One region of the Anaerobacillus sp. MEB173 genome, then DNA from elsewhere that is predicted to be linked to it. Evidence: riboswitches for the same ligand, from Rfam matches in the RefSeq annotation. Region 1 holds a riboswitch; the other holds the start of a gene.

The links. Region 1 has a riboswitch for glycine ahead of ACJ2A9_RS02500 (alanine/glycine:cation symporter family protein). Riboswitches for the same ligand answer to the same signal wherever they lie in the genome.
Region 2: another riboswitch for glycine. It lies ahead of gcvT (glycine cleavage system aminomethyltransferase GcvT); the one in region 1 lies ahead of ACJ2A9_RS02500 (alanine/glycine:cation symporter family protein).

Annotation. Positions count from the first base shown of each region.
Region 1 is NZ_JBJMAU010000001.1:490,077-493,844, reverse strand. It holds gene purU (formyltetrahydrofolate deformylase) at 1-210, shown strand, start outside; gene ACJ2A9_RS02500 (alanine/glycine:cation symporter family protein) at 457-1,881, opposite strand; glycine riboswitch at 2,066-2,124, opposite strand; glycine riboswitch at 2,127-2,227, opposite strand; gene ACJ2A9_RS02495 (small multi-drug export protein) at 2,932-3,411, shown strand; gene ACJ2A9_RS02490 (hypothetical protein) at 3,429-3,768, shown strand, end outside.
Region 2 is NZ_JBJMAU010000002.1:154,027-157,794, forward strand. It holds gene gcvPA (aminomethyl-transferring glycine dehydrogenase subunit GcvPA) at 1-368, opposite strand, end outside; gene gcvT (glycine cleavage system aminomethyltransferase GcvT) at 385-1,482, opposite strand; glycine riboswitch at 1,762-1,855, opposite strand; gene ACJ2A9_RS05175 (DEAD/DEAH box helicase) at 2,017-3,705, shown strand; gene ACJ2A9_RS05180 (YqhG family protein) at 3,692-3,768, shown strand, end outside.

The DNA of each region.
Region 1 (3,768 bases):
ATAGGAGCAACTGCACATTATGTAACGAATGATCTTGATGAAGGGCCGATTATCCAGCAAGATGTGGAACGAGTAAATCATCGTTATACGATAGAAGGGTTGAAAGTTGCAGGACGACATGTAGAACGTCTTGTTCTTGCCCAAGCTGTTTCCTGGCATATTGAAGATAAAGTGATTGTCCATGGTAATAAAACGATTGTATTTACATGAGTTTTTCTGTTCATTTTTATCAAGATAGACAACTCATTACAGCCAGCCTAGTTTGTTTAGGTTTGGCTGTTTCTTTCTATAATATTAGAAAAATACTAGTTGAAAATGACGTTTACGAGTAGAAGTTTTTAAATGAATTGATAAAATCAATTTTAAAAAATGATTAAAGATAATTTTATTATGAATATTAGCAAAAAAATAAGGCTACTGGGACGTTCCAGTAGCCTTATTCTTATCGCTCATCGATTAACTAATCTCTTTTTCAACAGAACGAGCCGCATTAACATTACCGTAGAAATTTGTGAAATAATCATTGGTCTCAGCTACGACAACTTTCCAAAGAAGGAGAAGGGCAATTAAGTTTGGAATCATCATTAATGCATTGGCCATATCAGCAAATGCCCAGACTGTTGTAAGGTTAGCAACTGTCCCAATACCACAAGCGGCAATATAAATAAGACGATAACCTGCAATTCCTTTAGAGCCAGCTAAGTATTCAAAGCACTTTTCCCCGTATATATACCAGCCAACGATTGTTGAGAAGCCAAAGAAGATAACCGAGAAGGAAACAATATATTCACCAACTACACCTAGAACAGAAGCAAACGCTGCACTGGTCAATGCGCCCCCTTCAAGTGCTGCGTCATGAGTCACGCCAGAAAGTAACCCGCCAGATGGATCCCAGAAACCTGTAATAAGCAGTGTTAAACCAGTCATTGTACATACAATAATCGTTACGATAAATGTACCAGTCATGGCTACGAGTGCTTGTTTAACAGGGTGATCTGCACGTGCGTTCCCGGCGATTAATGCTGCTGTACCAAGACCTGCTTCGTTTGAGAAAATTCCACGAGCAACACCATTACGTATAGCCTCGGATACGACAACACCTAGGAAACCACCAGCTGCAGCAACAGGATTAAAGGCATAATGAAAAATTAATTGAAAAGCTGGGATAATCATATCGTAATTTAGTATAAGAATGATGATTGCTCCCCCTATGTAAAGGAACGCCATAATCGGAACAAAGAAACTAGCAACGGTACTAATACGCTGAATTCCACCGAAAATAATAAAGCTCACTAATAAAACTAAGATTAAGCCAGTAACCCAGTTAGCAATGCCAAAGCTGTTGCTTGTTACATCAGCAATCGTATTGGACTGTACGCTGTTTCCAATACCCAAAGCGGCAAAGGCACCAAATAAGGCAAAGGTAATCGCTAGCAGCTTATATTTTTTCCCCAGGCCCCGTTCGATGTAATACATCGGCCCACTTGAATATTCACCATTGTCATTTTTTACACGATATTTCACAGCAAGCAAGGCTTCAGCGTACTTTGTCGCCATACCTAGTAAACCAACAACCCACATCCAAAAGATTGCACCAGGGCCACCAAGTGTGATAGCAGTTGCAACACCAGCAATGTTTCCGTTCCCTATAGTCGCAGCGAGTGCTGTCATAAGTGCCTTAAAATGACTTACATCTCCTTCAGCAGCAGCATCATTATGATCTTCTTTACCAAATCCAATCTTAAATGCATAAATGAGATGGCGAAATTGCAATCCTTTTAAAACAAATGTTAAAAACAAGCCTGTCCCAAATAATAAGATAAGACTTGGAGGACCCCATAATACGTTATTGATTTTTCCTAATATCTCTAAGATATCCATTTTATCACTCCTAAAAATAACATTTTTTAGATTGTACGTTAAGTTACTCTAGGGTGTAAGCGCTTTCCTTTTTGGGTATATTGACTGCAGTTTTTAATATTGTGTGGACTACCACCTCTTTATTTGTTATTCCTATTTTTTCTCCACAAAAAAGGACAGAGAAAAATAGGTGATTTCCTATTTTTCTCTGTCCTTTTACCTGAGAGTTTAACTCCGTGGGTGGCTCATGGCTCTCTCCAGAGACGCGTCCTACTGTGGTCCTTTTACCTGAGAGATTAATGCCTAATATTTAGGCCTTGCTCCTTCGGTGCTAAACGATTTGTTTAGTCTCTCCCACAATATTCAACCGCTATTATTCATTTAAATTCATTTTATTACACTAAAAGAATAAAGTCAATTTAATATTCAGAATTATATGTCACTTGTGGATTTTATTTTGTTATGGTTAATGATCAATAAAAGAAATTATAAATTGGGCATTTTCATTTAGTAATGTTGAAAAAGTAGTCGCTGAATGTGAGTATGATAATATACCATGAATTAAAGTGCTAGAAAAATTGCATATGAACAGTACGGAATTAGTAGATACAATGTTGAAATGGGAATTGACAAGCCTAAACTACAAAAAGACGTGCAAATAGCACGTCTTTTTGATTAAGGTATTACCTTATGTGTATGGTGAAATTTTAACTAAATATTAAGGATGATAAATCAACGGGTTATTGGAAAAGCTAATCTCTTGAACCACATGAATTGCACCAAAAGACTCTTTTAAGCTCTTCACATCCAAAACGATCCGCCTTTCTACATATAGTATTTACAAGAATATGTACAAATGGCTATAGAAAGTTTAGGTGTAGAAGTATTGTAACAATTACAGCAAAAACAAATGTGCAAAAGGGGTTCCATAATGAACTGCCCCCTGTCTACTTGGCAGGGGGCAGTTCATTATATCTGGTCCCTTTTTATTTTATACTTTGCAATCGATTATTTAGATGTTATAGTGTATATACAGATATAAACACCATAACACTTGGAGGTCATAAATAAATGAATTTATTAGATACTTTATGGGCTTATGTTCTTGTTTTTATATTTGCTGCGGTGCCATTTTTTGAGGCATATGGCGTTATTCCGATTGCGATGATTGCTGGTTTATCTCCAGTACCAGTCATCATCCTTGGTTTAGTCGGGAATATTGTAACGGTTTTATTTGTGATTGTTTTTATTAATAAAATTAAAGAATGGAGACAAAAGGAAAAAAGTAATGAAGAAAAAGCACCCGGTACGAGAGCAGTAAGAGCACAAAAGTTATGGAAAAAGTACGGCTTACCAGGGCTTGCCATCATTGGTCCGTTATTTGTTGGGAGTCACCTTACTGCGTTTATGAGCTTAACATTAGGAGGAGCGAAAAAGAAAACAGCCTATTGGATGACAACAAGTATCGTGATATGGAGTTTAACATTTGCTGTTTTGGTTCATTTTGGTATCGATTTATTAGGCCATGGAGAGCGCAATCTTTTTGAGTAAAAGGAGGGGGAAGTGACTTGTTTCAACAGGCATTTTGGTTAGCAAAAAAAGAACTAAAAGCACAATGGATAGCCATTAGCTTGACGTTATTAGCAACGATTTTTATTGCTATATTTTCTAGTATTCTTCTTGATCAATCTGTAAGAAAGTTATTTGGGGATGAAATGATGTTTTATAATCATACGTTACTGGACATTATTTTTCTCGTACTGACCCCATCGTTTGCAGCGATCTTTATGTCTCGACCGTATTTAAACTTTCAAACCGTTAAAGACGATCCATTTAGTAAAAGAATGGCCTTATTGCGTTCGTTGCCAATTCCTATTCCAACACTCTCGTTAAGTCGAATCCTTCTCA
Region 2 (3,768 bases), on a different contig from region 1:
CTAACCATAGTTTGGAACTCAAAGATCGCTTGCAGTTCACCTTGAGAAATCTCTGGCTGATAGGGTGTATACGCTGTATAAAACTCTGAACGTGAGATGACATGATCGACAACTGATGAAATATAGTGATCATATACTCCAGCACCTAAAAAAGTTGGATATTGCTTCGTATTGACGTTTTTACCAGCTAAACCTTGCAGATAGTTAACTAATTCAGGCTCCGGCAGTTCCTTCTCAATGTTTAATTGACCTTTATAGCGAATTTTTTCAGGAATATCAGCAAAAAGTTCTTCAACTGATTGAATACCAATCGTATCCATCATTTCTTTTTGGTCTTGCTCTGTCATTGGTAAATAACGATAACTCATTTGTAATCTCCCCTTATTACCCTCTCTTGTAGAAAGGTGTTTTTACAACTTGTGCTTTTAAACGCTTTTTACGAACCTGAACCTCAACTTCAGTGCCTATAGCAGTGAAATTGATATCAAGAAGTGCCAGACCGACGTTCTTTTTTAATGTTGGTGACTGTGTACCAGTTGTCACCTCACCGATCTTCTGTTCTCCAACAAACACTTCATAACCTGTTCTTGGGATTCCTTTATCGATCATTTCGATCCCGACTAGCTTTCTTGCTAAACCCTCTTCTTTTTGCTTTTTCAGTACATCTTTCCCAAAGAAATCATCGACTTTATCTGTCTTAACAGCAAATCCGATACCGGCCTCGAGTGGAGTAATATGTTTCGATAATTCTTGCCCATATAACGGAAGTTTGGCTTCAAATCGAAGTGTATCTCTTGCACCTAAACCGCAAGGAATAACCCCCTCATTCTTTCCAGCCTCCAATATATCCTTCCACAACTGTTGAACATCCTCTTTATGACAATAAATCTCAAAGCCGTCTTCTCCTGTGTAACCTGTACGAGATACAAGTGCTTTCACTCCATTGATATTTACATCATCTTTAAATTTAAAGAACCCAATCTCTTCTAATGGAGTTTCTGTTAGTGTTTGTAACACTTTCTCTGCTACTGGACCTTGAAGGGCAATTTGGGCAATTTCATCTGAAATATTCATAACCGTTACCCCATCAATAAGATGTGATTCCATCCAACTTACATCTTTTTCAATATTTGAGGCGTTAATGACAAGTAAATAGTCATCTTCATCTTTTTTATATATTAATAAATCATCCACTGTTCCACCGTCTTCGTAACACATTGCTGTATACTGAGCAGCTCCGGGTTTAAGCTTCGACACATCATTTGTCATTAAACGTTGAAGATAAACTAAAGCATTTTCCCCTTTCACTTCGACTTCGCCCATGTGTGATACATCGAATAATCCTGCGCAAGAACGAACTGCTTCATGCTCTTCTTTTATACTTGAAAATTGTACTGGTAAATCCCAACCACCAAAATCAATTGTTTTTGCCCCGTGCTCTTTATATACATCAAAGAGTGGTGTCTTTTTTAATTCAGTCACACAAATACCTCCAAATTTAATGATAAAAAGCTTTAAAAGATTATGAAAATTCCTGGTGTAATGATTACTATAGTCGCCTTTATTATGTTTGACGAAAAGTCAACACATACAAAAAAACATAAAAAAACATAAAAAAAGACAGAGAAATACACTAGTAAAATGTATTTCTCTGTCCTGTAACCAGAAAGTTTCTTTCTTAAATCAGCATAAACTTAAGAAATTTCCTCGTGGGTGGTTTTCATAGTAAATAGTAAGCTATAAAAACTCTCTCCAGAGTTGCGTCAAACAAGAGTCTTTTTGCCTGAGAGATTCACATTCCCATGTTTGCTCCTTCGGCGTTACCTTATCAGGTAATCTCTCCCCTTATTATCATCCGCCAATATGTAATTAAAAAACACTAAATATAGCAATAGAAAGTGATAAAACACATGATTTAATACTTTCTTGTTTATACTACATTCTATATTCATTTAATATCCTACCATTTCTTATTCAACATTGGCAATACTCTAATGATTGGAAGGAGGAGGGAATATGACTGTTACAATACATTTCAACACAGAATGGCAAGAGCAATTTATTAAACATATCGAAGAAGATGGTCCTTGGGCAAATTGGGACCTCTATAAATTAGCATTAGAAGCTGAAGAGCATTTGTCCATACCTGAATTTCATGGTCTCCAAGCGCCAAAGCATTTGCCTGACTTAAAACCTTACCGCCATCAACTTGAAGTAGCCAATACCGTTATTGAAAAGATGAATGGTAAAGCGATTTTAGCGGACGAAGTAGGACTCGGAAAAACGATCGAAGCTGGTCTGATTTTGAAAGAATACATGATACGTAATCTCGTAAAAAAAGTATTAATCCTAGTTCCAGCTTCTCTCGTCTCGCAATGGACAATCGAGTTAAATCAAAAATTTTATATTCCAGCTGTACCTCAAAAGAAAAGCTATGTTTGGGAACAATGCGATGTTGTCGTAGCATCGATGGATACAGCAAAACGCAATCCTCACAGAGATATTATTATGAAACAAAATTATGACCTCGTCATTATTGATGAAGCACATAAATTAAAGAATAACAAAACAAAAAATTATGAATTCGTTCAACATTTAAAGAAAAAGTTTTGTTTACTGTTAACTGCTACGCCTGTACAAAATAAATTAGAGGAAATCTTTAATCTTGTATCTCTTTTAAAACCTGGACATTTGGGAGATCAATCAACTTTTGATAAGGCGTACCGTTCAAGTGAACGCTCACCAAAAAATGATGAGCAGTTACGAGAACTAGTAAGCAAGGTAATGGTTCGCAATCGTCGTGAAGAAACAGGAATCGACTGGCCAAAACGAATTGTAAAAACAGTACCAATTACATTTAGTGAGGAAGAACGTGATCTCTATAACACGTTAACATCACTAAAGCATAGTGAGAACCCAGAGGATCATTTACTATTAAAGAGTCACTTCTCATTACTTACTTTACAGCGAGAAATTTGCAGCAGTCGTGAAGCTGCATTTATGACATTAAAAGGGATGTCAGAAAAGCTAGATCCAAATTCGTATGCCCAAACGATTATTAAAACATTGATGAGTAAAATAGAAAAGATTACGCGTAATTCTAAAGCGGAAAAAGCGTTAGAAATTATCCAGAACATAAATGATAAAGTGATAATTTTTACAGAATATCGTGCTACTCAATTATATTTACAATGGTTCTTAAGTCAACATGGGATTACATCTGTACCATTTCGTGGTGGATTTAAGCGTAGTAAGAAAGACTGGATGAAACAATTATTCAAAGATCGGGCACAAGTATTAATTGCAACAGAAGCAGGCGGAGAGGGAATCAATCTCCAGTTCTGCCATCATATCATTAACTATGATTTACCATGGAACCCAATGAGAATCGAGCAACGAATCGGACGTATTCACAGGCTTGGTCAAGAAAGTGATGTCCATATTTATAATTTCGCTACTGAAGATACAGTTGAACAGCATATCCTTCAATTGCTCTATGAAAAAATTAACCTTTTTGAAAAAGTCATTGGTGAATTGGATGAAATTCTCACGAAACTCGATCTATCAACAATAGAAAACCATATTACGGATATTCTCATTCGTTCAGAAAGCGAGGGAGAGATGAAAATAAAAATGGATAATTTATCTGCTCTTTTAAATAGTCAGCTTGAGGAAAGCGAGTGTAAAACAAATGCAGCAACATGAAATTCGTGACTATGTAGAGCGTTATTTTCAAGCAAATCATTGTGAGATTATTGATGGAAGTGA